Regions from separate parts of the Mesorhizobium sp. M0166 genome, predicted to be linked through region 1. Evidence: predicted binding sites of a transcription regulator. Region 1 holds the regulator's gene; each other region holds the start of a gene.

Region 1 (7,432 bases):
TCGAGAGCGTCAAGGCGATGTGGGCCAAGGAAGTCGTCGGCAGCGACGGCAAGCCGCTCTACTCGGCTATGTAATCTCCTCCAGGGAGGGCGTCGACGGCGCCCTCCCTGTTGCCTTTAATCGCGAGGACCCAATGACCATCGCTTCCGATGCCATGCCATCATCCGCAGCAGCCCGGGCCAGGGAAGCTACGGTGCGGCGCTTCGCGCTCACAGATGCCATATTCCGCGGTCTCACCCGCGCTTCCGCAATTCTTGTGCTGGTCATCCTCGGCGGTGTCGCGATCTCGCTGTTTGCCGGCTCATGGCAGGCGCTGTCCTCCTTCGGTTTTTCTTTCCTGACGACTGAGAGCTGGAATCCGGTCACGGAAAAATTTGGCGCACTGGCGCCGATCTACGGCACCCTGGTAACGGCGGCCATCGCCATCCTGATCGCGGTCCCGATCGGCATCGGCATTGCAATCTTTCTCACCGAGCTCTGCCCGCGCCCGCTCAGGCGCCCGATCGGCATAGCGGTCGAGCTATTGGCCGGCATTCCCTCGATCATCTACGGCATCTGGGGCCTGTTCGTGTTCGCGCCGTTCCTGCAGACGACGATACAGCCCTTCATAATCAACATCTTCCACGGCGTGCCGGGACTATCCAGCCTTTTCGCCGGCCCTCCTTACGGCATCGGCCTTCTGACCTCGGCGCTGATCCTCGCCATCATGGTGCTGCCCTTCATCACCTCGATCACCAAGGACGTCTTCGATACGGTGCCGGCGGTGCTGAAGGAATCGGCCTACGGCATCGGCTGCACGACATGGGAAGTGACCCGGCGCGTGGTCATTCCCTATACCCGCATCGGCATCATGGGCGGCGTCATGCTTGGCCTCGGCCGGGCGCTCGGCGAGACCATGGCGGTGACCTTCGTCATCGGCAACGCCCACCGCATCAGCGCCTCTCTGTTCGCGCCGGGCACGACCATCTCGGCCACCATCGCCAATGAATTCACCGAAGCCGACGGCGATCTCTACACCTCCTCGCTGGTTTCGCTCGGCCTGATCCTGTTCGTCATCACCTTCCTGATCCTTGCCGCCGCCCGCTATATGCTGATGCGGATCGACGCCCGTACGGGAGCCTGACCGATGTCGACATCCTCATCGCTCCACAGCCGCCGCAAAGCCAGGAATTCGGTGATGATGGCGCTTTGCGTCGTCGCCGCCGGCATCGGGCTTGCCTGGCTGGCGCTCATCCTCGGCGCGCTGGTCTATAAGGGCACGGCCGGGCTTTCGCTTGCGGTCTTCACCGAGATGACGCCACCACCGGGCGAGGCCGGCGGCCTGCTCAATGCCATTGCGGGAAGCCTGCTGATGACGATCATCGCTGTTGTCGTCGGCACGCCGATCGGCGTGCTGGCGGGAACCTACATGGCCGAATATGGACGTTTCTCGCGCATCACCACCGTCGTCCGCTTCATCAACGACATCCTGTTGTCGGCGCCGTCGATCATCATCGGCTTGTTCGTCTATGAGTTGATGGTGCGGCCAATGGGGCATTTCTCGGCCATTGCCGGCGCCGTTGCGCTTGCCATCCTGGTCATTCCGGTGGTCGTGCGCACCACCGAAGACATGCTCAACCTGGTGCCGAACGCATTACGTGAAGCCGGTGCCGCGATCGGCGCGCCGCGCTGGGTGGTGATCCGTTCGGTCGCCTACCGCGCCGCATTATCCGGCATCGTCACCGGCATATTGCTGGCGATAGCGCGCATTTCCGGCGAGACGGCGCCGCTGCTCTTCACCGCGCTCAACAACCAGTTCTGGAGCAGCAATATCAACGCGCCGATGGCCAGCCTGCCGGTGACCATCTTCCAGTTCGCTCTCAGCCCTTACGAGGAATGGCAGCAACTGGCGTGGACCGGCGCACTCATAATCACCCTGACGGTTCTGGGCTTGAGCATCCTCGCCCGCAGCCTTACCGGACGCAGAGAGGACAGATGACACAGATGTTGTCCCCGGACATGACGATGACCGAAACGGTCGCCGAGAAGACGAAGATCGAGGTCAAGAACCTCAACTTCTACTACGGCCAGAGCAAGGCGCTAAAGGACATCAGCCTGTCGCTGCCCGAGCGCAGCGTCACGGCCTTCATTGGGCCTTCGGGCTGCGGGAAATCGACGCTGCTGCGTGTGTTCAACCGCATCTATGAGCTCTACCCGAAACAGACAGCCGAGGGCCAGGTGCTGCTCGACGGCAAAAACATTCTCGACCGGTCGCAGGATCTCAACCTCCTCAGGACCAAGATCGGCATGGTGTTCCAGAAGCCGACGCCGTTCCCGATGTCGATCTACGAGAACATCGCCTTCGGCGTCAGGCTCTACGAAAACCTCGGCAAGTCCGAGATGGACGGCCGCGTCGAACAGGCGTTGAAGCGCGCCGCGCTGTGGAGCGAGGTCAAGGACAAACTCAACGCCAGCGGCTTGAGCCTGTCCGGCGGCCAGCAGCAGCGGCTCTGTATCGCCCGCACCGTGGCCGTGAAGCCGGAAGTCATTCTGCTCGACGAACCGGCGTCCGCACTCGACCCATTGTCGACCGCCAAGATCGAGGAACTGATCGACGAATTGCAAGCCGACTACACGATCGTCATCGTCACCCACAACATGCAGCAGGCGGCGCGCGTGTCGCGCCAGACCGCCTTCATGTATCTCGGTGAACTGGTCGAGTTCGACCGGACCGAGAAGATCTTCACGTCGCCCCGCGAGAAGCGCACGCAGGATTATATCACCGGCCGCTTCGGCTGAGCCGTTCCGATCATGCATATGAGGACAGGACCATGGGCGAACACACAGTCGCTTCTTTCGACGAGGATCTCGAGCAGATCAGCAAGCTGATCCGCGACATGGCCGACCTCGCCGGTTCGATGGTCGGCGGGGCGACCAAGGCCCTGTTGAATTCCGACAACGTGTTGGCGCAACGCGTCGTTTCCGACGACGCCATCATGGATGCGCGTCAACGCGAACTGGACGACCGCGCCATCACCCTGATCGCCAAACGCCAGCCGATGGCCCACGATCTTCGCCATGTGGTCGGAGCGATCCGCATGGCCGGCGACCTCGAACGCATCGGCGACCTTGCCAAGAATATCGCCAAGCGTGTGAGTGCGGTCGGCCTCAGCGTCACGCCGCGCGACTTGTCGCATTCCATCGACGCGATGGCGCAGCTGGTGCTCATCCAGGTGCAGGGCGTCATCGAGGAGTATGCTGCAGGCGATGCGGCCGCGTTGGCCAAGCTGCGTGCCGCCGACGAGCGCATTGACGTCAAATACACGTCCGTGTTCCGCGAGCTATTGACCTACATGATGGAAGATCCGCGCAACATCACCGCTTGCACGCACCTGCTGTTCTGCGCCAAGAATCTGGAGCGGATCGGCGACCATGTCACCAACATCGCCGAAAATGCGTATTATGTGCTGACCGGCGAGCAATTGCCGGTCAATCGTCCGAAGCAGGACGAAACGACAATGTCCGCGCCGGTGACATGATGGGGGTGCCCAGCTGATGATCGCACCACGAGTAATGGTGGTGGAGGACGAGGAGCCGTTGGGTGTGCTGCTCCGCTACAATCTCGAATCCGAAGGCTACCAGGTCGAGGTGGTGACACGCGGCGACGAAGCCGAGATCCGTTTGCAGGAGAATGTGCCCGACCTTCTGGTGCTCGACTGGATGATACCAGCGGTTTCCGGCATCGAGCTCTGCCGCCGGTTGCGGGTGCGCCCCGAAACCGAGCGGCTGCCGATCATCATGCTGACCGCGCGCGGCGAGGAGAGCGACCGGGTGCGCGGTCTTTCGACCGGCGCCGACGACTATCTGGTCAAACCGTTTTCTACACCGGAATTCATGGCCAGGGTCAAGGCGCTGCTGCGCCGCGCCAAGCCGGAAGTGCTGTCCAGCGTGCTGAAGGTCGGCGACATCGTGCTCGATCGCGAATCGCACAGGGTCTATCGCAAGAAGAGCGAGATCAGGCTCGGACCGACCGAATTCCGGCTGCTGGAGTTTATGATGCGGCATCCGGGCCGCGTCTTCTCGCGCAGCCAGTTGCTCGATAATGTCTGGGGCGAGACGATCTACATCGACGAACGCACAGTGGACGTCCATGTCGGCCGGCTGCGCAAAGCCGTCAATAACGGCCGCATGCCGGATGTCATCCGCACCATCCGCGGTGCCGGTTATGCGATCAGGGAAGATTGATCCGCCTGGTCAGGCGACGTTCTTTCGGACGCCGGGCCTCATTTGCGCGCCCGGCGCGAAAATCTCCTGGTCGACGAAGCTTAACGCCCGCATCGCGCAGCCTTCGCGGATCAGCGGCAATTCGTTCGGCTCAGTGTCGAAAGAGATCGAGCCGGAATGCTGGCCGCCGGCGGTCTGTGCGATTGCCTTGCGCAAGGCCGGCTCGATCAGATCGAAGGCGGCGGCACTGGCGCCGACCATCGCGACCGGTGCCGGATCGATCAGCGCGAACAGCGAGCCGAGACCGAAACCCAGCGCTTCGCCGGCCTTGCAGTAGGCCTCGCGTTCCGGCCCATCTTTCTCGCGCGCCCGGGCCGCCAGGGCGCGCATGTCGGCGTCGCTGACGTCGGCGACCGGTTCGCTGTCTTCGCTCATCTGCCTGGCGTTGCGCCAGATGGCGTAGTTGCCGGCATAGGCCTCGATGCAGCCGCGTCGTCCGCAACGGCAGAGCGCGCCGCCTGGACGATGGATCATGTGGCCAAACTCGCCGCCCGAGGAATGCGTGCCGGTGAACAGCTCGCCCTTCAACACTAGCCCCATGCCGATGCCATGCGAAAGCAGGATGGCGATGAAGTCGTCGCGATGGCGGTCCGGCTTGCGCCAGCGCAGAGCCACCGCCATCATATTGCAGTCGTTCTCCACCGTTGCCGGGATGCCGAATTCGTCCTCCAGCATGTCGGCAAAGGCAATGTCGGTCTGCGGCGTGATCGGCGACCACAGCATGGCGCGTGCAGGGGAGTCGGTAATGCCCTGGATAGCTAGGGCGATGCGGGCGACACTGCGGACGTCAAGGTCTGGATCCTCAAGTCGGCGCCGGACGATGGCCATGCATTCGCGGATCAGTTCGTCGCGCGGCATGGTCAGCGTGTCCAGCCGGCGCTGTTCCTCGGCGACCACCTGTCCCGCATAGTCGATAATGGCGGCCGACAGGAAATTCAGCGACAACACCACGGTCAACACCGCCGCAGCTTCCGGGTTGAGGGCGAGGCCGACCTGCGGACGACCGCGTTTCAACGAAACGGGCTCGCTTGCCTTGCTCTCGGCGAGGATGCCTTCCCGTATCAGGTCGGAGGAGATCGCCGATATGGTCGAATGGCTGAGGCCGGTGGTTGCTGCGATCTCAGTACGCGATGGCTGGCCGGCCCGGCGCACCGCCGAGATCACCATCGCCCGGTTGCGCCGGCGCAAATCGTCATGGCGGATTCCGACCGACATCGTTTTGCTTTCCTCCCGGTTGCCGCGGCCGCTCATGAACCGGAAGCCGTCGGTAATGTCCGACAAACAGTGTCGGATGCAGGCAAATAGTGTCAGATGCGGGTGGCGCTGTCATCGTTTATTCCGACGCTCGAAAAAACTCGCAAAGTCATCAAAATCCATCAGAATCGATGTTGACAGCAGCCGGAGATCGGGCCAGTATTTTTTCGAGGCTCGAAAAAATTAGAGCTTCTAAGCTGGTCTTTGAGCCAATTGGTCACGCCGTACGCGGCGCAGGGAGGATATGATGAAGAAATTCACGACCGCCATTCTGGCGGGTGTCGCCATGACGCTGGCGCTGGCGTCGGTGGCGCAGGCTAAAGACAAGGTCATCGGCGTTTCCTGGTCGAACTTCCAGGAAGAGCGCTGGAAGACCGACGAGGCCGCAATGAAGGCGGCCATCGAGGCCGCCGGCGACAAGTATATTTCCGCCGACGCGCAGTCCAACCCCGGCAAGCAGCTCACCGACGTCGAGAGCCTGATCTCGCAGGGCGCCAACGCACTGATCATCCTTGCGCAGGACGCCTCGGCCATCGGGCCGGCCGTGCAGAAGGCGCTGGACGAAGGTATTCCGGTTGTCGGCTACGACCGGCTGATCGAGAACAAGGACGTCTTTTACCTGACCTTTGACAACAAGGAAGTCGGCCGCATGCAGGCCCGCGAAGTGTTCAAGGTGAAGCCGGAAGGCAACTACGTCTTCATCAAGGGCTCGGGTGCCGATCCGAATGCCGATTTCCTGTTTGCCGGTTCGATGGAAGTGCTGAAGGACGCTATCGACAGGGGCAAGATCAAGAATGTCGGCGAGGCCTATACCGACGGCTGGCTGCCGGCCAACGCCCAGAAAAACATGGAACAGTTCCTGACGGCGAACGACAACAAGGTCGATGCAGTGGTCGCGGCCAATGACGGTACTGCCGGCGGCGTCGTCGCAGCATTGACGGCGCAAGGGTTGGCTGGATCTGTTCCGGTCTCGGGCCAGGACGGCGACCACGCCGCGCTGAACCGCATCGCGCTCGGCACACAGACTGTGTCGGTGTGGAAGGATGCGCGCGAGCTCGGCAAGAACGCCGCCGAGATCGCCTCGCAACTGGCCGACGGCAAGCAGATGACCGACATTGCCGGCGTGAAGGATTTCACCACGCCCGGCGGCAATACCGTCAAGTCGCTGTTCCTGACCCCGGTCGCCATCACCAAGGATAACCTCAACGTCGTCATCGACGCCGGCTGGATCAAGAAAGAAGAGGTCTGCGCCGGCGTGGCGGCGGGCACTGTTGCAGTCTGCAACTGAGCCGACGTTTCCGAGACGTCCGAACGCCGCGGCCGCTCGCCGCGGCGTTTTTTCAACAAGAGTTGTTTTTCCGCTTCCGGCGGATAACTTCTAGGCTGCTTCCGGCATCCGCGGCAGACGGCAACCCGGCGGGAGAAACATGATGACCGACACGACTTCCAACACGCCGGTCGACAGCACGGCAGACCGGGCGCGTGAATCCGAGCTCGGCATCGTTGCCCGATTTCTCAAGGCAACCGAACTCGACACGCGCATGCTCGGCATGGTCGGCGCGCTGCTGGTCATCTGGGTCGGGATCCACATACTCTCGGGTGGGCTTTTCCTCACGCCGCGCAATCTCTGGAACTTGTCGGTGCAGACCTCCTCGGTCGCGATCATGGCGACCGGCATGGTGCTGGTCATCGTGATGCGCAACATCGATCTTTCGGTCGGCTCCGTCGAAGGCGTGATCGGCATGGTGATGGGCGTGGCGCAGGCCGAATTCCTCATCCGCGTCATGGAGTTCCAGCTTGGAAATCCCTGGATATGGATCATCGCGCTGGCTGCCGGCGTGGCGCTCGGCCTCCTGATCGGCGCGTTCCAGGGCTTTATCATCGCCTATCTCGAGGTTCCGGCCTTCATCGTGAC
Region 2 (7,432 bases), on a different contig from region 1:
CCCGCCATTCGCGGTGATGACGCCCTTGTACTGTTCGACAAGCGCATCGACCTGCTGCTGCGAGAGGTCCTGCCGGGCAAGAAACACATGTTCGTATAGAGCCATAGTGTTCGTGCCTTTCTTCGTTTCTCTCCCGGTTCCCGGCGGCAAAAGCCTCTGCAACTTCTCTGACCCGCAATCCTTGCGAAGGCGGGGAAGAAAGGAGCATGACGAGACGGTCGAGAGCGGAGACACGGGAGGCGGAAGCGCTTCTGGCTTCACGCGAAGGTTTAGAAAAACCTCCGGCCCTCCGTTCAGCCCCCAGCAAGGACCGGCAGATTGCGAGCGTCTATACAGGAATTTGACCGCAAAGCAAGGCCAAACCACGGAGCAAACGGCCCTACCGTCCAGAGCGCCACGGGCCTCGAGGCAAGGTTTTACGGATTTTTTGAAACCGGCCCTTAACCACCATGCGAAGTTCCAGCACCGGCGGGCGTGGCGGCAACCCGTCGTTCATCATGCGGATGCAAAACCAAACGGTCTGCGCGAGGTCGGCAGCAAGGCGGTTTTGGGGATAAAAATGCTTTTCGACAAATTCTGCCGTTCGAAGAGCGGCAACTTTGCCCTGATGCTGGCGTTCGGGCTGCCTGCGGTTCTGACCGCCGTCGCCTTTGCCGTGGACGTGTCCACCTTGATGAGGGCCAAGGTCAGCTTGCAGAACGCGCTCGATGCCGCGAACCTTGCATCTTCGCATCTCGGCGACATCGAGGCCTCGCGCAAGGACGTCTTCGATCGCTACTTCCAGACCAATGTCGCAAGCCACAGCGAGTTGATGAACGCCGAAGCGACGCTTACCGTGGAAAGGGGCCTCAATTACATCCAGACAAAGGCTGTCGCCACGGCGGACGTCGATTTGAACTTCGCCTTCCTGTTCGGCAACGACAAGCGCATCACCGTCGATGCAGGCGCCGTCGAATCGACCAATCAGCTCGAAGTCGTGCTGGTGCTCGACAATACCGGGTCGATGGCCAGCAACGATCGCATCGGCGCATTGCGGACGGCGGCGACGGCCCTGATCGATATGCTCGAAGCGGCGAAGTCGCCGACGCGCAGTGTACGTGTCGCGGTGGTGCCGTTCGTCACCGCGGTCAACGTCAAGGGCGAGGACTACGATCCGGCCTGGATCGACATGGCCGGCAAATCGCCGAACAATGGCGCCAATTTCCCCTTGGTCGGCGGCAAGCGCGTCAACCATATGGACCTGTTCAAGCAATTGGGCGTCGAATGGAGAGGCTGCGTCGAAGCGCGGCCCGGAACCAACAATGTTTCCGACATTTCGCCCGACCAAAACAAACCGGACACCCTGTTTGTACCCTATTTCGCGCCGGACGATCCAGGTAACGCTAAAAATCCAAACAGCTCCTACGGCAATTCAGCGACCGGCTACAACAATTCCTATCTCGACGATACCGTTATCTCCCTGCTTCCCGGCCTCACCGGCGACATGGCGAAGTACAGTTTTTCGACGATGAAACTGATCAACGACAAGAGAGGCCCGCTGACTATCGGCCCAAACCGGGCCTGCCCGACGCCGATAGTGCCGCTGACCGACGATTTCGACAAGTTGCGTAAGGCCGTCGGTGAGATGATCGAATGGAACGGTTCGGGGACCAATGTTTCGGAAGGCTTGTCATGGGGGATGCGGGTGCTCTCGCCGGAACCGCCTTACAGCGACGGCGCGCCTTTCAGGGCGTCAGGCACGACCAAAACGGTGCTGCTGCTCACAGACGGCGAGAATGTTGTCTATGGCGCGAAGGATACGCCACAGAAGTCGGACTATGGCTCTTACGGATTCCTGGCCTCGGGTCGGTTTGGCTCCAGCGACCAGACCGCGGCTGCGCGCAATGTCGACGATTGGACAACCAATGTATGCAACACGTTGAAGAAGCAGGACGTGCAGATCTTCACAGTGCTGCTGCAGGCCGACACCGCAGCCAACCGCAAGCTCTACGAGGCCTGCGCATCGTCGCCGTCGGACTATTACCCGACCAACGACGTCAGTCAGCTCGAAAGCGTCTTCTTGAAGATCGGAAGCTCGATTTCGCAACTGCACTTGACGAACTGAACGACGTCGGCCGCTCTCCCGCCGCCACTGCTCAACTCGTGTGTGCAGCCACTTTGCCTGTGGTTTCAGGGAAAAAATCGGGCGCCGCATGGCGCTTGCCGAACATCATGTCGTATTGCAGCAGACGGAAGTCGCGGATCGCCGGATCGATCTCTTTCTGACGCGACCAATCGGGGGTGGCGTCGCCCCCCGGTGCCAAAAGCAAATTGCGATCGATAACGCGGTAGCGATCCCGCAACTGGCCGAGGAAGCCGGTGTAATAGGGATGACTGATGCCGGCCGTCTTGAGGATATGGTAGGGCAGAAAGGCCGGGCTGACGGCGCCTAGATCCTCGGCCGGGCCGCCGCGGTTCGACCAGACGATCAACGGCGTCTGGTGGTGCAGCAGCATCTGGTCGGCCGCCTCCTTGCGCGGCGCGACATTGTCCTTCAGGAAGCCGGTCTCGACGTAGACCGGCCCAAGTGGCGGCAGATGGTCGCCGAAGAAGGCAATGACGGTCGGCCGCTCGCGTTTCTTCGCCCATTCGATCAGCCGCTCGAGGCCGCGGTCCGCGTCGGAAGAGCCTTCGGCATAGCTCAACAGCGATTCACGCGCCCATTGGCTGATCGGCGCCTGCACCTTGTGGGTCGGATTGTTATAGCGATACGGCTCATATGGTCCGTGGTTCTGCAGGCTGACGGCGAAAAAGAAGACCGGCTCGGCGCTAGTATCAGCCTCGTGGATGATCTCGTCCGTCATAGCTGCGTCCGACGCGAGCGGTCCGCGTTTTTGCATGGGCGGCAACGTCTCCTCGGACTTGAAGTCGTTGAAGCCGAAATCGGCATAGACGGCTCCCCGGTTCCAGAACCAGTTGGTTCCGGGATGGATGGCACGCGCGCGGTAGCCCTGACTTTTCAGGAAGGTCGCCAGCGAGGGGGTCGGTGTCCGCACATATTGCTGGTAGGGAATGCTGCCCGCCGGCAGGAAGGCGTTGGAAAAGCCGGTCAGGGCCTCGAACTCGATGTTGGCCGTCATGCCGCCGAATTCGGGCGAGAACATGTAGCCCGTGCGCAGTGCCCGCACATTGGGGATAGGGTCGGGTGTGATGGTGACGCCGGGCAGCTTGGTCGGATCCCAGAAGGATTCGCTCATGACGACGATGATGTCGGGCTTCTCGGCGGGTACCGAGGCCGTTACCTGCGGTTTGCCTATCGCTTCGATCGCCTTGTCGGAATAGCCGGGCGGCGCCGAGACGTGGGCCATCGGGACGTTCAGCGCGAAGGCGAGCGCAAAACCGTTTGAGGCATAGTTTTCCTTCTGGTCCCACATGATCGGGATGATCTGCAGCCGGTCGCGCGTCCACGAGAAAGTGGCATAGTCCATGATGGAGACGAAGAAGGCGATCAGCGGCACCGTCAGCGTCAGCCGGGCAAGGCGGCCCTTGTGGCTGAGTGCCGGAACGCGGCGGCGCCATAGCCGCCAGCCATAGACGAGCAGCGACAGCCCGCCGACAATGCCGATCGCCAGGGCAATGGCGGTTCCCGGGCGATCGCGTACCAGGAGCGGCATCAGTGCCACGATCTGCCGGGAATAGAGGAAATCGGTCGGATAGAGCGGATCGCCGAGATAGAGCGACTTCTGGTGGCCGACGAACGCCAGCGACAATGTCAGCGGCGCGACGATCATCAGGCTCTGATGGCTGCGGCCGAGCACGGCGTCGAGGCCGATGAGGATCAGCGCAAAAATGATGATCGTGGTCCAGCCGGGTTTGAAAGGCTGCAGAAAGAAATCAATGGTGCCGGCAAAGTTGCCGCGCACGATCAGTTCGATGGCAAACACCAGGATGGCCGCAGCCAGCAAGCTGATAAGGCCATAGCGGATGACAGGCCATCTGCGCGCCGGCAGATAGCCGGTCGACGGATCGCCTTCAAGAAATTGTGGCGCCGCCTCGGCTGCGCTCTGCTTGGTCTTTGCCACTTCAATAGTTCCCCGGCCCGCAACAAAAGCGTCACTCGATTGTCATCGAACTGTCACGCAAAGCCTAGCGTCTGCGGCGGAAATAAGAAGAGCCAGCAAACAAATCGTGAGCGGTTTTCATCATGAGTGATCGCCAAAAAGCCTGCCGAAACAGGCACTCGGCCGACATTGTGCGGTCAAGGTTGGACTTGACTTGGCCGCACGCCTTGCGCCACAGGCAACGAGAACCAGCAGCTGGGAGCCGACGATGGCCATCGCATTCACCTTTCCGGGGCAGGGCAGCCAGGCTGTCGGCATGGGCAAGGACCTCGCCGATACTTTTGTGGAATCGCGGCGGATCTTCGAGGAAGTCGACGACGCGCTCGGCGAAAAACTATCGCAGCTGATCTGGGAAGGCCCGGATGAGACGCTGACGCTGACCGCCAATGCCCAGCCGGCGCTGATGGCGGTGTCACTTGCCGCAGTCCGGGCGCTGGAGGCGCGCGGCTTCTCCCTGGACGGCAAGGTCACCTATGTCGCCGGCCACTCGCTCGGTGAATATTCGGCACTTGCGGCCGCCGGTTTCGTTTCGGTCGCCGACGCCGCCCGGCTGTTGCGTATCCGCGGCAATGCCATGCAGGCGGCTGTACCGGCCGGCGAGGGCGCCATGGCGGCGATCATCGGGCTGGAACAGGCCGACGTCGAGGCCGCTTGCGCAGAGGCCGCTCAAGGCGCGGCTAAAGATCCCGCACAAGCCTTGGTTTGCCAGATCGCCAATGACAATGGCGGCGGCCAGCTGGTGATCTCCGGCGCCAGGCCGGCGGTCGAACTGGCGGCGAAGCTATGCACGGAGAAGGGCGCCAAGCGGGCGCTGATGCTGCAGGTCTCGGCGCCCTTCCATTCGGCATTGATGAAGCCTGCGGCCGAGATCATGCGGGAGGCGCTGGCGGCCGTGACTAAGAGTGCGCCCGCCGTGCCGCTGGTCTCTAATGTTACGGTGACCCCGACGAGCGATCCCGACGAGATTGCCCGCCGCCTCGTCGAACAGGTGGTCGGGCGCGTGCGCTGGCGCGAAACGGTGGAGTGGTTCGGCAGCAACGGCGTCGGCACACTTTACGAAGTGGGCGCCGGCAAGGTGTTGTCGGGGCTGGCTCGCCGCATCAACCGCGATATTGCCACCGCTGCCATCGGATCCGCGGCGGATGTCGAGGCGGCGCTGGCGGCGCTTGCATAATCAACTGGCGATTTGACCCCGCTCCATGCGAAGGGTGTTCGCTCAGATCAGGAGGCAAGAATGTTCGAATTGACCGGCCGCAAGGCGCTCGTCACCGGCGCATCGGGAGGCATCGGCGAGGCGATCGCCCGCGTGCTGCATGCCCAGGGCGCCATCGTCGGCCTGCACGGCACACGTATCGAGAAACTGGAGGCGCTGGCCGCCGAACTGGGCGACCGGGTCAAGCTTTTCCCGGCCGATCTTTCCAATCGTGACGACGTCAAGGCACTCGGCCAGAAGGCGGAGGCCGATCTCGAAGGCGTCGACATCCTCGTCAACAATGCCGGCATCACCAAGGACGGGTTGTTCGTACGCATGGCTGATGCCGACTGGGATAGCGTGCTCGAGGTCAACTTGACCGCCGTGTTCCGGCTGACTCGCGAGCTTACCCATCCGATGATGCGGCGCCGCCACGGCCGCATCATCAACATCACCTCAGTGGTCGGCGTCACCGGCAATCCCGGCCAGACCAATTATTGCGCCTCCAAAGCCGGTATGATCGGCTTTTCAAAATCGCTGGCGCAGGAGATCGCCACCCGCAATGTCACCGTCAACTGCGTCGCCCCGGGCTTCATCGAATCGGCGATGACTGCCAAGCTCAACGACAAGCAGAAGGAGGCGATCATGGCGGCGATCCCGACCCGGCGCATGGGCACGGGCGCCGAAGTCGCCTCTGCCGTCGCCTACCTAGCTTCCAACGAGGCAGCCTACGTCACTGGCCAGACCATTCATGTCAATGGCGGCATGGCCATGATCTAACACTTGGGAAAACGCTTCATTCCATCTTGGATGCACGGGATTTTTCGTGTAATGCCGCCCGCAACCCGGCGGTTCGGGCAAAAACCGGTCCTGTTCCGCTGCGTTTCCGGCAGGACCATCTTTCAGCTTGATTAGCGGCATTCCGCCCGCTAACGAAGACAGACAACCCAAAGACGAGGATGCCCAAATGAGTGACACCGCAGAGCGCGTCAAGAAGATCGTCATCGAGCACCTTGGCGTCGATGCCGACAAGGTGACGGAGCAGGCGAGCTTCATCGATGATCTGGGCGCGGACAGCCTCGACACGGTCGAACTTGTCATGGCGTTCGAAGAAGAGTTCGGTGTCGAAATCCCGGACGATGCGGCCGAGACCATCCTGACTGTTGGCGATGCGGTGAAATACATCGACAAGGCCTCCGCCTGACGCTATTTGCAGTCATCACCGGGGAGGACCTGCGATGAGGCGTGTCGTCGTCACGGGCCTTGGGCTGCTTTCGCCGTTCGGCATGGGCTTCGAGCACAGCTGGAAGGAGCTTCTGACCGGCCGCAGCGCAGCCAAGCGCATCACCGAATTCGAGGTGGAAGACCTTGCCTGCAAGGTCGCCCACGTCATTCCGCGCGGTGACGGCTCCAATGCCACTTTCAATCCTGAAGCCGTTCTCGAGCCGAAGGAACTGCGCAAGATCGGCGACTTCATCCTGTACGGGATCGCGGCCGCCGACGAGGCACTCAAGGATTCCGGCTGGCAGCCGAAGACGCATGAGGAACAGTGCGCCACTGGCGTGCTGATCGGTTCGGGCATCGGCGGCATCGAAGGCATCGCCGAGAATGCGATGATCCTCAAGGAACGCGGTCCGCGCCGCATCAGCCCGTTCTTCATTCCCGGCCAGATCATCAACCTCGTCTCCGGTCAGGTCTCGATCCGGCATGGGCTGAAAGGCCCCAACCATGCCGTCGTCACCGCTTGCTCGACCGGTGCGCATGCCATCGGCGATGCCGCCCGGCTGATCATCTGGGGCGATGCCGACGTTATGGTCGCGGGCGGCGCCGAAGCGCCGGTGACGAGGCTCTCGATCGCCGGGTTCGCCGCTTGCCGCGCGCTCTCCACCGAGCGCAACGACGCGCCGCAAACGGCCTCACGCCCCTATGATCGCGATCGCGACGGCTTCGTCATGGGAGAGGGCGCCGGTGTTGTCGTGCTCGAGGAACTCGAACACGCCAAGGCCCGCGGCGCCAAGATCTATGCCGAGGTCACCGGCTACGGTCTGACCGGTGACGCCTATCACATCACCGCGCCTGCCGAGGATGGCGACGGCGCTTTCCGTTGCATGACCGCGGCGCTGAACCGGGCGAAGCTGAC
Region 3 (7,432 bases), on a different contig from region 1:
GCCGCCGATTTCTACCAGCTCGTCGAGGTCTTCGGCCCGGCCAACACCAGCATCGTCATCGTCAAATGAGCGATGCCTCTCGTCGCTCTCAAAAAAGGCCGGAGATCCGGCCTTCTTTATTAGCGGAATCTAATCTGGCATTACCGGCATCAGCTTCGGATCCGGCTTTTCGGCATGATGCGGCAGGTCCTTGCTGGCGATAAAGGTGTAGAACATCGGCACCACGAACAGCGTGAACATGGTTCCGACCAGGATGCCGGTGAAGATCACCAGGCCCATCGAATAGCGTGCCGCGGCACCAGCGCCGCTGGAGATGATCAGCGGCACCACGCCGAGCGCCATCGCCGCCGTCGTCATCAGGATCGGCCGCAGCCGCACCCTGGCGGACGCGATGATCGCATCGCGCCGCCGCATGCCGTGCATTTCACGCTGCTGGTTGGCGAACTCGACCAAAAGGATGCCGTGCTTGGTGATCAGGCCGATCAGCGTGATCAAGCCGACCTGGGTGTAGATGTTGAGCGTGCCGAGCCCGATATTAAGCGGCACGATCGCGCCGAAGATCGAGAGCGGCACCGCCATCATGATGATCAGTGGGTCGCGGAAGCTCTCGAATTGCGCCGCCAGCACCAAGTAGATGACGAGCACAGCCGCCGCGAAGGCGATGATGATCGTGTAGCCCTGTTGCTTCTCCTGCCGCGACTGGCCGGTATAGTCGATGAAGAACGTGTCGGGCAGGCTTTCCCTGGCAATGTCCTCGATGGTCTTCAGCCCGTCACCGGTGGTGACGGTGGGCAATGGCAGAGCGGAAATCGTGGCCGAGTTCAACTGGTTGAACTGCTCGATGGCGGCCGGCGACGCGTTGGTCGAGATCTTCACCACCGCCGAGAGCGGCACCATCTCGCCCGACACGCTGCGCACGAAATACTCGCCCAGCTTTTCGGGATTGTCGCGGAATTGCTGCGGTACCTGCGGGATGATGTCGTAGCTGTTGGATTCGCGGTCAAATTGCGCCACCTCGGCGCCACCGACCAACAGGGTCAGCGTCCGGCCGATGTCGGCGATCGGCAGGTTGAGCGCCGCTGCGCGGTCGCGGTCGATCGTCACCGTCACTTCCGGCGCGTCGTAGGACATCGAATTCTGCACGGCGAGGAAGCGACCGGAGGCCTGCGCCTTGTTCTTGATGTTCTCGGCCGCCTCGTAAACCTGGGAGGCCTCGCCGGTCGAGCGCACCACCATTGTGATTGGCAGGCCGCCGCCGGAGCCGGGCAGCGTCGGCGGCGCGAAGACGAAAGCCTCGACGCCTGCCACCTTGGCAAGGCGGGCAGTGATGTCTTCCTGAAGTTCCTTCGAGCTGCGCGCGCGCTCGGCCCAGTCCTTGAACGCAAAGCCGACGAAAGCGCTGTTCGTCGGGCCTTGGAACGCGACGGCGGAGAACCGCGCCCTGGTTTCGGGGATATCATTCACCAGCCCGAGAATCTGATTCACATAGGTCTCGGTGTAGTCCGACGTCGCATAGCGCGGCGCGTTCACAATAGACAGCAAGAAGCCCTGGTCTTCTTCCGGCGCCAGTTCGCTCGAGGTCTTGGTGAACATGAAACCGGTCGTGGCGACCAGCGCGAGGACGATCATCAGCGTCACCGGGCGATAGTTCAACGAACCGGTGACCAGCCGCTCATAGACGTGTTCGACGCGCCCGAACGTATTGTCGACGATGCGCTGGAAACGGCTGTGCGAGCCGGACCTCAGGATACGTGCCGACATCATCGGCGTGATGGTGAGGGCGACGACACCCGAAAGCACCACCGAGCCGGCAAGCGTCACCGCGAATTCGCGAAACAGTGCGCCTGTCAGACCGCCGGTGAAGGCCAGCGGCGCGAACACCGCGGCCAGCGTTATCGTCATGGCGACGACGGCGGACGAGATCTCCCGCATGCCATTGAAGGCCGCCTGCATCGGCGACAAACCGTCTTCCTCCATGTGGCGGTGGATGTTTTCCACCACCACGATGGCATCGTCAACAACCAGTCCGATCGCCAGCACCATGGCCAGCAAGGATAAGAGGTTGATCGAATAACCCAAAGAAAACAGCAGGAAACAGACGCCGATCAGCGACAGCGGAATGGTCACGATCGGCATCAGCACCGAGCGGAACGAGCCGAGGAAGAGCAGGATGACGACGATGACGATGGCGACCGCCTCGCCGATGGTCTTGAACACCTCCTCGATCGACGCGCTGATCTGCTCGGTCGAATCATAGACGATCTCGATCGTCATGCCGAGCGGCAGCGTCTCCTGGATGGTCGGCACGATCTTGTGGATCGCCGCCGCGGTGGTCAGCGGATTGGCGGCCGGCGTCGGAAAGATGGCGAGAAAGATGCCGGGCTTGCCGTTGAAGGTGACCCTGGTGTCGGTGCTCACCGCGGCGAGCTCGACGCGGGCCACGTCGCGCAGTCTCACCACATTGCCGTCTTTCGAGCGGAGCGGAAGGGCAGCGAAAGCCTCCGGCGTCTGCAGGGTCGAGCGAACCGTGATCGAGGAAGCCACATATTTGTTTTCGGTATCGCCGGGCGCGGAGAGGAAATTCGATTCGTTGATGGCCGTCAGCACTTCCGCCGCCGTCACGCCGCGCGCCGCCAGTTTGATCGGGTCGATCCAGACACGCATCGAATATTCGGCGGCGCCGAAAATCTGCACGTCGGCAACACCTTCGACCGTCGAGATACGCGGCCGCACGACACGCTCGATATATTCGGTGAGCTGTTCCGGCGTCATGTTCGGGTTCTGCATCGAGATGTACATCATCGCGAACTGCTGGCCGGTGCCCTTGACGATCACCGGGTCTTTGGTTTCGTCCGGCAGATCGCCGCGAACGCTCTGAACCTTCGACAAGACTTCGTTCAGCGCGACGTCGGGGTCGGAGCCGAGCTTCATCTGCACCGTCACGGTGCTGGAGGACGGCCGGCTCGACGACGTGACATAATCGATGTTTTCGGTCGAAGCGACGGCACGCGCGATCGGCGCGGAAATGAACCCCTGGATCAGGTCGGCGCTGGCGCCGGGATAGGCCGTGGTGATCGTGATGGCCGTTTCTTCAACCTCTGGATACTGGCGGATCGAAAGGTTGAAGATGCCCTGAAAACCCAGAAGCAGGATCATGCAGGCAAGCACGGTCGAAAGGACCGGGCGGCGGATGAAGAGGTCGGAAAAGCTCATTGCTGGGCTGCCTGCTGGTTCCCTGGCTTGCTCGGATCGATCGTGTTGTCGACGGCAACGGACATGCCGTTGGAGAGCCGGTTCTGGCCGGCGGTAACGACTTCGTCGCCGGGCTCGATACCCTCCAGGATCTCGACCAGGCCGGCGTTGTGGCGGCCTGGCTTGACGAACACCTGGGCGAGCACGAGCTGTGGCTTCTGTTCTTCCGCTGCCGGTTTGGCTTCCGCTGCCGGTTTGGCTGGGGTAGCGGCCGGCTTTTCTTCGGGTTTTGCCGCGGGTGCTTCGGCTGCGGGCTTGGCAGCATCTGCAGCCGACTTTTCCTCCGGCTTCGCCTCGGGAGCCGCCCCGTTGGCTTCGCCGGATTTGGCCGGGCGCACCACGAAGACGAAGTCACCGTACAGGCTGGAAGTCAGCGCCGTCTGCGGCAGCGCCAGCACGTTGTTCTCCTCGGGCAGTTCGACGCGCACCTGGACGAACTGACCGGGTGTCAGCTTGCCTTCCGGATTGCCGACCTCCGCCCTCACCGTCACCAGCCGGCTGGTCGGGTCGATCTTCGGATCGATACCGCGGATGCTGCCGGCGAACGGCATGTCGTCGCCGCCGACGCCGAGCCGTACCGTCTGTCCGATCTTCAGCTGCGGAAGCTGCTGCTCCGGCACGGTGAAATCGACACGCATCGTATCCATGTCCTGCAAGGTCACGACGGCGGTGCCGGGTGTGAGATACTGCCCAAGGTCGATTTTCGGAATACCGACGGTGCCCTTGAAGGGCGCCGTCAACTGCTTTTGGTCGAGCACCGCTTGCAGCTTGTTTACCTGCGCAGCGGAGACCGATGCCGCTGCCTGTGCCGTGTCGAGCGTAGCGTCGGTACCGACCCCACGCTTCTGCAGCTCGAGAGCGCGCATCAGCGTCGTCTGGTCGGATGTGGCTTGCGCCTTCGACGCCACGAGATCGGCTCGCTCGACTTCATCGTCGAGCTGCAGCAGCACGGCGTTGGCGGCGACTTTCTGATTGGCATGGAACAGGATGTCCTTGACGATGCCGGCGGTTTCGACCGTGAGGTCGACACCGCGCACGGCACTGACAGTGCCGATCGCCTCGATGCCGGGCGTCCAGGACATCGGTTTGACGATGACCGTCGACACGGTCGTGGCCGGCGGCTTCATGGTGGCGAAGAACTGTTTGATCGCATTGTCGCGAAACAGGTTGAAGCCGACGATGCCGCCGCACACCAGCACGAGCAGAATGAAGGCGATGATGAAGCGCTTGATCACGAACAGTTCCCTCGGCCATGGCCCAGCATAACGGTCGGACGACCGGAACACATACCTGTGACTGGTCCCAATTTCAAATGACGGCGATCTTACTGTACCGTCTGGACGGTCTTGTCAATTCCGCCTAAGCTAATGAATGGGGAACGCTTGATGAAGGCCCGCAGAGCAAATTCGCGCGAGAAAATTCTCGCCGCCGCCGCCGCCGTGGCGCGCGAGACGGGTCCTGGCAGCCTGTCGCTGGATGCGGTCGCCAGCCGTGCCGGCGTGTCGAAGGGTGGTCTTCTCTACAATTTCCCGACCAAGGCGAAATTGATGCAGGCGCTGGTGGAGGATTACCTCAGTGCGTTCCAGCAGGCGCTTGAGGCCGCCCGCACCAACGGCGTCAGCGGAGAGAGCCCGCTTGCGGCCTATATCAGGCTTTCGGCCGAGCATGCGGAGGAGTCGAAACCGTCGGCGTCCTGGATTTTTTCGGCGATTGCCGAGGATCCCGATTTCCTGACGCCGATAAAATCGTTCAGGCGGCAGCTGTTCCAGCAGCTGAAGGGGGAGACTCCTAACCTCAGGGCGCTGCTGGTCTGCTATCTCGCCATCGAAGGGCTTCGCAGCATGAACCTGTTCGGCTCGGACATTCTCTCCGCCGAAGAGCGCCGGCTGCTGATATCGACGCTGCTGGAGATAGCGGAATAGTCCAGGAATGCGCCGGCCGGGTTCAGTTGCCTCGGTCGCTTCGATCGCCCGTTTGCGTCAACCCAAAGTGCCTGCCGTCACACAGGCTTCATTGTACCGACATAGCGTCCTCCCATTCTTTGCTGCAACGCAGGAGGAGTGGGATATGGTCGATATTGTTTCAAGCGAGGCAGGAATTCCAAGGCCGGAGCATCCGCTTGACCGGCCAAACGGCACCGGCAAATGGTTTCTGCCGGCCTTTGCCACCATCATTCTGGGCAGCCTTGCCTATGTCGGCTACGCGCTCAGCCAGGACCTGACCAGCACCGTCGCGGTGCCGTGGATCCTGCTTGGGCTGGCGCTGCTGATCGCGCTCGGCTTCGAATTCGTCAACGGTTTCCACGACACCGCCAATGCGGTGGCAACCGTGATCTACACGCATTCCATGCCGGCCGAGCTTGCGGTGATGTGGTCCGGCTTCTTCAACTTCCTCGGCGTGCTTACCGCCAGCGGGGCGGTCGCCTTCGGCATCATTTCGCTGCTGCCGGTCGAGTTGATCCTTCAGGTCGGGTCGAGCGCGGGGCTAGCCATGGTCTTCGCGCTGCTGGTCGCAGCGATCATGTGGAACCTCGGAACCTGGTATCTCGGCCTGCCTGCCTCGAGCTCGCACACGCTGATCGGTTCGATCATCGGCGTCGGTCTCGCCAACCAGTTCATGGCCCCGGCCGGCTCCGTCACCAGCGGCGTCGACTGGTCACAGGCATCCAATGTCGGCCTGTCGCTTCTGATCTCGCCGCTGGTCGGATTCGGCCTGGCCGCGCTGCTGCTTCTGCTGATGAAGCTGCTGGTCAGGAACCGCGAGCTCTACGAGGCGCCCAAGTCGAGCGCGCCGCCGCCACTGTGGATCCGCGCGCTGCTTATCTTTACCTGCACCGGCGTCAGCTTTGCCCACGGCTCCAATGACGGGCAAAAGGGCATGGGCCTCATCATGCTCATCCTGATCGGCGTGGTGCCGACCGCCTTCGCGCTCAACCGCACACCGGACGTGAACTATCTCGAAGCTTACAAGTCCGCGGCGACGCAGGTCGAAACGGTACTCGGCAAATACGTCAAGCCCAGCGTCGCCGTGACCGACGCGGCGACCGTGGTCGGTGACGCCGTTCGCACCAAGACATGGAAGGACGAGACCACGCCTGCCCTGCAGAGCTTCATCCACGACACCAGCGCCATGTTGTCGCCCTATCCGTCCGTGGAAAAGCTGCCGACAACGCTGGTCAGCAACGCCCGCAACAACATCTATCTTATTGGTGAAGCGCTGAAGCTGATAGACAAGAAGAAGCTGCTGCCGATGGAGGCAGACGACCTGAAGGCGGTGACGACCTATCATAAGGCGGTCGACAACGCGACGAAGTTCATCCCGCTCTGGGTCAAGGTCGCCATCGCGCTTGCGCTCGGCCTCGGCACCATGGTCGGCTGGAAGCGCATAGTCGTCACTGTCGGCGAGAAGATCGGCAAAAGCCATCTGACCTATGGTCAGGGTGCGTCCGCCGAGCTTGTCGCGATGGCGACGATCGCATCGGCCGACTATCTCGGCCTGCCGGTCTCGACCACCCATGTGCTGTCCTCGGGCGTTGCCGGCACCATGGCGGCGAATGGTTCGGGCCTGCAATGGTCGACGGTGCGCAACATGCTGATGGCCTGGATACTGACCCTTCCGGCCTCCATCTGTCTTGCCTTCGTGTTGTTCGTCATCTTCCGCCAGGTGTTCTGAGCGGGGGCAGGGTTTTGACCAGAATGTCGCGGCGCCGGCCCCGGCGCCGCCCGGATCACCTGAACGTGCATTGTTTCGGCGGCGGCCATGAATGACGCATCGCATCTGACATTGCTTGCCGCGGACGATCAGCACCATACTCCTGGGCTGGTCTGGGCCTATCATGCCGCTCCCGGCAAAGCTCCCGAACCGCTGGCGCCCCGAGACATAGAGGCCGCGCTAGCCTCAGCGGACGGCTGGGTCTGGCTGCATGTCGACCTTGTCGACCGGCGCGCCCATTCCTGGGTCAGCCACGCCTGCGCGCTGCCGGCGTCGGCTCATGCAATCCTCGAAGGACATGAGGACAGCCTGGTGCTGGCGCATGAGAATGGCGTCGTCCACGGCATTTCGGCCGACCTGCATGGCGAGATCGCTCATCAGTCGACGACCATCGGCAGATTGCATTTTGCGGTCTCGGAGCGGCTGCTGGTCACCGGCCGCCGGCATCCGCTGGCGGCGGTGGAGGAAG
Region 4 (7,432 bases), on a different contig from region 1:
GCTCGAATGCGCCATCAAGACGGCGCGGCGCTACCACTTCGTCAAGGGCCATCCCGAGCGCTACCGCACAATCACCTTCGAAGGCGCTTTCCACGGCCGCACCCTGGCCACCATCGCCGCCGGCGGCCAGTACAAATACCTGGAAGGTTTCGGCCCCAAGGTCGACGGCTTCGACCAGGTCGGTTTCGACGATATCGATGCGGCCGAAAAGGCGATCACGCCTGAGACCGCGGCGATCCTGATCGAGCCGGTGCAGGGCGAGGGCGGCATCAGGCAAGTGCCGACGCAATCGCTGAAGCGCCTCAGGCAGCTCTGCGATCAGCACGGGCTGCTCCTGATTTTCGACGAGGTCCAGTGCGGCGTCGGCCGCACCGGAAAGCTGTTCGCGCATGAGTGGGCGGGTGTAACCCCCGACCTCATGGCGGTGGCCAAGGGCATCGGCGGCGGCTTCCCGATGGGTGCCTGCCTCGCCACCGACGAGGCAGCGGTCGGCATGACCGCCGGCGTGCACGGCACCACCTTCGGCGGCAATCCGCTGGCGATGGCGGTCGGCAACGCCGTGCTCGACGTGGTGCTGGAGGACGGCTTTCTCGAGGACGTCCAGCGCAAGGCACTGCTGTTGAAGCAGGGGCTTGCAGGCGTCGCCGACGAATTTCCGGATGTTATCGAAAGCATCAGGGGCACCGGCCTGATGCTCGGGCTTAAATGCGCGATGCCCAACACCAAAGTCACGGTGGCACTGCGTGACCAGCATCTCTTGACGGTTCCGGCCGGCGACAACGTTATCCGCCTGCTGCCGCCTCTCACCGTCACCGACGCCGAGATCCACGAAGCGCTCGAGCGCATTCGTGCCGGCGCCAAGAGCCTGGCGGATGCCATCGTCGCTGCCGCAGCGAAGTAATCCTGGAATTCCTGATGTCCCTTCGCCATTTCACCGATCTTTCCGCCGTTTCCGAAGGCGATCTGCGTTTCATGCTCGACGACGCAGCTGTGCGAAAGGCAAGGCTCAAGGCCGGCGAACGCAGCAAGCCGCTCGAAGGCAAGGTGCTGGCGATGATCTTCGACAAGCCGTCGACGCGGACGCGCGTGTCGTTCGACGTCGGCATGCGGCAGTTGGGTGGCGAGACGATCATGCTGACCGGCACCGAGATGCAGCTTGGCCGCTCGGAGACCATTGCCGACACGGCCAAGGTGCTGTCACGCTATGTCGATGCCATCATGATCCGCACCACCTCGCATGACCGGCTGCTGGAACTGACGGAAAACGCTACGGTTCCCGTCATCAACGGGCTGACCGACGAGACCCATCCCTGCCAGCTGATGGCCGACATCATGACCTTCGAAGAGCACCGTGGTCCGGTGGCCGGCAAGACGATCGCCTGGACCGGCGACGGCAACAACGTGCTGCATTCGCTGCTGGAGGCATCTGCGCGCTTCCGCTTCAAGCTGAACATCGCCGTGCCCGAGGGCAGCGAACCGGCCCAGAAGCATGTCGACTGGTCGAAAGCCAATGGCGGCAAGCTGAAATTCACCCGTTCGCCCGAGGAGGCCGTTCACGAGGCCGATTGCATCGTCACCGACTGCTGGGTGTCGATGGGCCAGGAGCACCGTGCCCGCGGCCACAATGTCTTCCTACCCTACCAGGTCAATGCGGCACTGATGGCGAAAGCCAAGCCTGACGCGCTGTTCATGCACTGTCTGCCGGCGCATCGCGGTGAGGAGGTTACCGACGAGGTCATCGACGGACCGCATTCTGTGGTGTTCGATGAGGCGGAGAACCGGCTCCATGCCCAGAAGGCGGTCTTGGCCTGGTGCCTGGGCGCTTGATAAGGGCCGCCTTGATCCGGGCTGGCCTGATCTGCGCCGCGTTGATCCGGGCCGCCTTGATCCGGGAGTGGGTGGTGCCTATCTCAGGCGCATCACGCAAATCGAGCGCGTCTCGTCGCATGCGCCCCGGAGGGCGGCATCGCCGCGCCCCGGAGCTTTGTCATGTTGGAAACTCATCAATTGGCTGAACATAAACCCAAGCTCGGCGAATTCGGCTACGCCGGCGACGACCATGTCGTGCCGTTCGAGGTCGGCCCGCTCGACGTGCGCGGCCGCACCGTCCAGCTCGGGCCGATGCTCGACGCTATTCTCAGCCGCCACGACTATCCCGAGCCGGTCGCCCGCCTCCTGGCCGAAGCCTGTGTGCTGACGGTATTGCTCGGAACTTCGCTGAAGTTCGAGGGCAAGTTCATTCTGCAGACCCGCACCGACGGGCCGGTCGACATGCTGGTCGCGGATTTCTCCACGCCGCACGCGCTGCGCGCTTATGCCCGCTTCGATGCCGACCGGCTGCAGGCTTTGACTTCTGCCGGCGAGACGTCACCGCAGACGCTGCTCGGCAGCGGCGTCCTGGCGCTGACCATCGACCAGGGCGCCCACACGCAACGCTACCAGGGCATCGTCCAGCTCGACGGCGTCACGCTGGAAGATGCCGCACGCACCTATTTCCGCCAGTCGGAGCAGATTCCGACCGACCTCCGGCTTTCGGTTGCCAAGCTTCTGACGCCCGGCGTCGGCGGTGCCCGCGAGCAATGGCGGGCCGGTGGCTTGCTGGCACAATTCCTGCCGCAGTCGGCGGAGCGCATGCGCGTCCCCGACTTTCCCGGTGGCGACGGCGATCCGCGTGAGGAAATCCACGACCCGGCCGACAATTCCTGGCAGGAGCTGCTGGCGCTGCTTGGTACTATTGAACCGACCGAGCTGATCGATCCGACGATCGGCGCCGAACGGCTGCTTTACCGGCTTTTCCACGAGCATGGCGTCCGCGTCTTCGGCGGGGTGCCGGTCGCCGACCAGTGCTCATGCTCGAGGGAGAAGATCCAGGGCATCCTCGAAGGCTTTTCCGCCGAGGAGATCAGGGACAGCACCGAGGATGGCAGCATTCACGTGGCCTGCGAATTCTGTTCGAAACAATATGACTTCGATCCGGCGGAATTTGAAGCGGCTCAATAACGAGCATCAGTGCGGCTGCCTTCGCAGAACTTGGATTTCCTCGCCCCCGCAAGGCGGGGAGAGGAATCCAAGTGAACGTCAATTGACGGTGCGCCGCGTGCCCGGCAAATCGAGCGAGAAGGCGGGGATGGCGACGTCGAAGGTCTCACCCCGTTTGTTGCGCATTGTGTAGTGCCCGACCATGATGCCGGACGGGGTCGAGAGCGGGCATCCAGACGTATACTGATAGCTGTCGCCGGGGTTGAGTCCAGGTTGCTCGCCGACGACCCCGGGGCCGCGCACTTCCTCGACCTTGCCGGTGCCGTCGGTAATGTGCCAGTAGCGCGACAGAAGCTGCACGAAGTCGTCCGACTGATTGTCGATGGTCACCTGGTAGCCCCAGACATAGCGGTTTTGTGGCGGGTCGGAGTGATCCTCCAGATAGAACGGCCTGACCTGCACTTCGATGTTGCGGGTGACGGCGCTGTACATAAACTGCTCCAAAGCAATGTAGATGGAACTTTCGATGCTCAGCGCAGTTTGGTCAACGATGCGCGGCATCTTCTTGCCCGATCTCAAGCGCAGGTGCCGAAAAACAATGTCATTTGAGTGACACATGACAATGATGGTGTGCAGGCTTGTGCCGGGCGACTCAGCGTTTTGTCGATTTGTTGAAAACGGCCGTCATGCGGCCAGCATTTCTGGAGTGACCAGATCTCGATGGAACCGACATTCGCAGCCGCTCTCCTTTCCATAGCCCTCCTTCTTTCAAATCTCGCCAGCATCCTGTTAGCCTTGCTGAAGCTAAAGCGACCAGCCAGGATTGCACCGCCCGCGGCCAACGCGCCGCCGGTATCGATCGTCATCCCGGCGCGCGGCGTCGAGCCGTTTGCCGAAGAGACGCTGGAGCGCGCCTTCTCCCTCGACTGGCCGCGCTACGAACTCATCTTCTGCGTCGCCCATGCCGACGACCCGGTGGTCGAGCCGATCACCGCCGCAATGGCGCGCTTTCCAGCTATTCGCGCCCGCCTTTTAGTCGGTGACGACCGCATCAGCGGCAATCCGAAACTCAATAATTGTGTGAAGGGTTGGGAGGCGGCGCATTATCGCTGGGTCATCCTTGCCGATTCCAACGTGCTTATGCCGAGCGATTACGTCCAGCACCTGATGGCGGCGTGGCGGCACGACACCGGCCTCGTCTGCTCGACGCCGATCGGCTCGCGGCCGGACGGCTTCTGGGGGGAGGTAGAATGCGCCTTTCTCAACACGCTGCAGGCGCGCTGGCAGTACGCTGGAGCGGCGCTCGGCCTCGGCTTCGCCCAGGGCAAGAGCATGTTGTGGAACAAGCCCATGCTCGACGCCAATGGTGGCATCCGCGCGCTTGCTGCCGAGATCGCCGAGGACGCCGCCGCGACCAAGCTGGTCAACCGGCTCGGACTGCGGGTCAATCTTGTCGCCTCGCCCTTCGAACAGCCGCTCGGCCGGCGCACGCTTGGCGAGATCTGGTCGCGGCAGGCGCGCTGGGCGCGGCTGCGCCGCGTCACCTTTGCACTGTTCTTTGCCCCCGAAATCCTGATCGGCGCGGCACCGCCGCTGGTGCTTGCGCTGGTTGCCGCGGCTGACGCCGGCGTCAGCCTGCCGGCCACCGCCACCGCCGTGCTGGTCGCGGCCTACCTGCCGGAATGCGCCTTGGCCTCGGCCAAGGGATGGCACCTGTCGCTGCGCACGATCCCGGCGATGATGGCGCGAGACCTGATGCTTCCCGCCATTTGGGCGCGCGGATGGCTGAGCGGCGCCGTCGATTGGCGAGGCAATGTGATGACTATCCAGAGCAAGGCCGTCGCGGAGCTGGAACAGACCCCGTCCGGCGCCTGATCGGCGCGTCCCCGCTCGCCTCTGTTCGTCCAGCCCTTATCCGGCAACTCTCAGCGCCTGCTGGATGTCTTCGAGCAGATCGTCGGCGTCCTCAAGGCCGACTGACAGCCTGAGCGTGCCCGGTCCGATGCCGAGCTCGGCGCGGGCCTCATCGGTCAAGTTCTTGTGCGTCGTCGTCGCCGGATGGGTGATCAGGCTCTTGGCGTCGCCGAGATTGTTGGAAATGAGCACGATTTCGAGTGCGTTCTGGAAGGCAAAGGCCGCCTGCTTGCCGCCCTTCACATCCAGGCAGATCAGCGTCGAGCCGCCCGACATCTGCTTCTTGACCACGGCCGCTTGCGGGTGGTCGGCGCGACCGGGATAGATGACGCGGGCGATTTGCGGGCGCTCGGCGAGGAAATCCGCGATGCGGCCGGCACTTTCCGTCTGCTGGCGTACGCGCAGCGGCAGCGTCTCCAGGCCTTTCAGCAGCGTCCAGGCATTGAAGGGCGAGAGGCTGGGGCCGGTGTGGCGGAAATAGTCATGCAGGTTCTCGTCGATCCACTTCTTGTCCGACAGAACGATGCCGCCAAGGCAGCGCCCTTGGCCATCAATATGCTTGGTCGCGGAGTAGACGACGATGTGGGCGCCGAGCTGCAGGGGTTTCTGCTGCAAGGGCGTGGCGAAGACATTGTCGACGATCAGCCTGGCGCCGATCGAATTGGCAAGTGCCGCGACGGCGGCGATGTCGACCACCTCCAGCGTCGGATTGGTCGGGCTTTCCAGGAAGAACAGTTTGGTGTTCGGCTTGACCGCCTTTTGCCAATTGGCGATGTCTGTGCCGTCGACCAGCGTTGCCTCGATGCCGTATTTCGGCGCCAGCGTCTCGATCACCCAGCGGCAGGAGCCGAACAGTGCGCGCGCCGCCACGATATGGTCGCCAGCCTTGGCGCTGCACAGCAATGCTGCCGTCACCGCCGCCATGCCGGATGCAGTGGCGCGCGCGTCCTCGGCTCCTTCCAGTGCGCACATGCGTTTTTCAAACATGTCGACGGTCGGATTGGCATAACGCGAATAGATGAAGCCTGGCTCCTCGCCCTTGAAGCGGGCTTCCGCCGCTTGCGCCGTCTCGTAGACATACCCTTGGGTGAGATACATCGCCTCGGAGGTCTCGCCGAAGCTGGAACGCAGCGTCCCGGCATGCACGAGTGCGGTCTGAGGCTTCCAGTCGCGCTTCTTGGTCATCATTCTATCCAAACACCAAAATTGGTCCAAACAACAAAAAACCGGTCGCGAAAGTCGCAACCGGTCCATATGGCCTTGCGGCCCGACGGTCCTTTAGCGACTTGTTTAACGTGGCTGCAAGCCGACCGGCCAAATCACCACGGGATAACGAGCTTTAGACCCGCGCCACGCTTGCGTCAATTGCCGGCATGATTAAGAGGGTTGTACCAAGCAGGTGCCAAAGGCGTCCATGGTCGGACCTGCGACAGAACAAGACCTCGCCCGGCGTTCGAACGGAGCCAGACCCTTGCGGCAGACAGGCATTCTTCCCGATCAGGATATTTCCGCGCTGTTCCAGACGGGCGCGCTAAAATCGCCGCGCACGCTCGATGCCGATCAGATCCAGCCGGCCAGCCTTGACCTCAGGCTCGGCGACAAGGCTTGGCGGGTGCGTGCTTCCTTCTTGCCCGGCCCGGACCACAGGGTTGTCGACAAGCTCGACCGGCTGAAGCTGCACGAGATCAACCTCGCCGAAGGTGCCGTGCTGGAAACCGGCTGCGTCTACATCGTGCCGCTGCTCGAAAGCCTGGCGCTGCCCGCGCATATTTCCGCCTCCGCCAACCCGAAAAGCTCGACCGGACGGCTCGATATCTTCACTCGGGTGATGACCGACCGTGGCCACGAGTTCGACAAGATCGCCGCCGGCTATGAAGGTCCGCTCTATCTGGAGGTCAGCCCGCGCACCTTCCCGATTGTCGTTCGCACCGGCTCGCGGCTGTCGCAGATCAGGTTCCGCACCGGCAATGCGCTCTTGTCGGAAAGCGACCTGCACGAACTGCACCGCGCCGAGATGCTGGTCGCCACTGAACCGCCCAACATCTCAGGCGGCGGCATCGCGCTGTCGATCGACCTCGACGGCGACAAGGATGGGCTGGTCGGCTATCGCGGCAAGCACCACACCGGCCTGGTCGACGTCGACAAGCGCGCCGCGCAGGATGTAGTCGATTTCTGGGAGCCGCTCTACAAGAGCGGCGCCGGCGAACTGGTGCTCGATCCGGACGAATTCTATATTCTGGTGTCGCGCGAGGCGGTGCATGTGCCGCCGCTCTACGCCGCCGAAATGACGCCCTTCGATCCGCTGGTCGGCGAGTTCCGCGTCCATTATGCGGGTTTCTTCGACCCGGGTTTCGGTCATTCGGCGTCAGGCGGCACCGGCAGCCGGGCGGTGCTCGAGGTACGCAGCCACGAAGTGCCGTTCATCCTCGACCACGGCCAGATCGTCGGACGGCTGATCTACGAGCACATGCTGAAACGGCCGCAAGCGCTCTACGGCACAGACCTCGGCTCGAACTATCAGGCGCAGGGCCTGAAACTG

What was found. Region 1 encodes PhoB, which activates phosphate uptake and scavenging genes when phosphate is short. Its sites were predicted from a motif close to TGTCATNNANCTGTCAT; they were not measured.
Region 2: a site for PhoB is predicted at 4,102-4,118, ahead of NKJ46_RS21210 (LTA synthase family protein). Genes of this name have one in related genera too.
Region 3: a site for PhoB is predicted at 5,250-5,266, ahead of NKJ46_RS30735 (inorganic phosphate transporter). Genes of this name have one in related genera too.
Region 4: a site for PhoB is predicted at 3,579-3,595, ahead of NKJ46_RS09000 (ceramide glucosyltransferase). Genes of this name have one in related genera too.

What each region holds. Positions count from the first base shown of each region.
Region 1 is NZ_JAMYTD010000016.1:72,665-80,096, forward strand. Features, by position in the region: gene pstS (phosphate ABC transporter substrate-binding protein PstS) at 1-74, shown strand, start outside; gene pstC (phosphate ABC transporter permease subunit PstC) at 134-1,123, shown strand; gene pstA (phosphate ABC transporter permease PstA) at 1,127-1,978, shown strand; gene pstB (phosphate ABC transporter ATP-binding protein PstB) at 1,975-2,778, shown strand; gene phoU (phosphate signaling complex protein PhoU) at 2,811-3,518, shown strand; gene phoB (phosphate regulon transcriptional regulator PhoB) at 3,535-4,224, shown strand; gene NKJ46_RS18650 (ROK family protein) at 4,234-5,478, opposite strand; gene xylF (D-xylose ABC transporter substrate-binding protein) at 5,765-6,805, shown strand; partial or broken gene NKJ46_RS18660 (sugar ABC transporter permease) at 6,948-7,432, shown strand, end outside.
Region 2 is NZ_JAMYTD010000020.1:35,461-42,892, reverse strand. Features, by position in the region: gene rpsF (30S ribosomal protein S6) at 1-105, opposite strand, end outside; gene NKJ46_RS21215 (pilus assembly protein TadG-related protein) at 560-2,104, shown strand; gene NKJ46_RS21210 (LTA synthase family protein) at 2,136-4,061, opposite strand; gene fabD (ACP S-malonyltransferase) at 4,309-5,274, shown strand; gene fabG (3-oxoacyl-[acyl-carrier-protein] reductase) at 5,335-6,072, shown strand; gene NKJ46_RS21195 (acyl carrier protein) at 6,260-6,496, shown strand; gene fabF (beta-ketoacyl-ACP synthase II) at 6,531-7,432, shown strand, end outside.
Region 3 is NZ_JAMYTD010000050.1:29,833-37,264, forward strand. Features, by position in the region: gene NKJ46_RS30715 (L,D-transpeptidase) at 1-69, shown strand, start outside; gene NKJ46_RS30720 (efflux RND transporter permease subunit) at 130-3,213, opposite strand; gene NKJ46_RS30725 (efflux RND transporter periplasmic adaptor subunit) at 3,210-4,487, opposite strand; gene NKJ46_RS30730 (TetR/AcrR family transcriptional regulator) at 4,638-5,174, shown strand; gene NKJ46_RS30735 (inorganic phosphate transporter) at 5,320-6,924, shown strand; gene NKJ46_RS30740 (transporter) at 7,012-7,432, shown strand, end outside.
Region 4 is NZ_JAMYTD010000005.1:143,211-150,642, reverse strand. Features, by position in the region: gene NKJ46_RS09020 (aspartate aminotransferase family protein) at 1-901, shown strand, start outside; gene argF (ornithine carbamoyltransferase) at 916-1,827, shown strand; gene NKJ46_RS09010 (Hsp33 family molecular chaperone) at 1,990-3,000, shown strand; gene apaG (Co2+/Mg2+ efflux facilitator ApaG/CorD) at 3,079-3,471, opposite strand; gene NKJ46_RS09000 (ceramide glucosyltransferase) at 3,700-4,854, shown strand; gene NKJ46_RS08995 (O-succinylhomoserine sulfhydrylase) at 4,891-6,081, opposite strand; SAM riboswitch at 6,152-6,229, opposite strand; gene NKJ46_RS08990 (2'-deoxycytidine 5'-triphosphate deaminase) at 6,308-7,432, shown strand, end outside.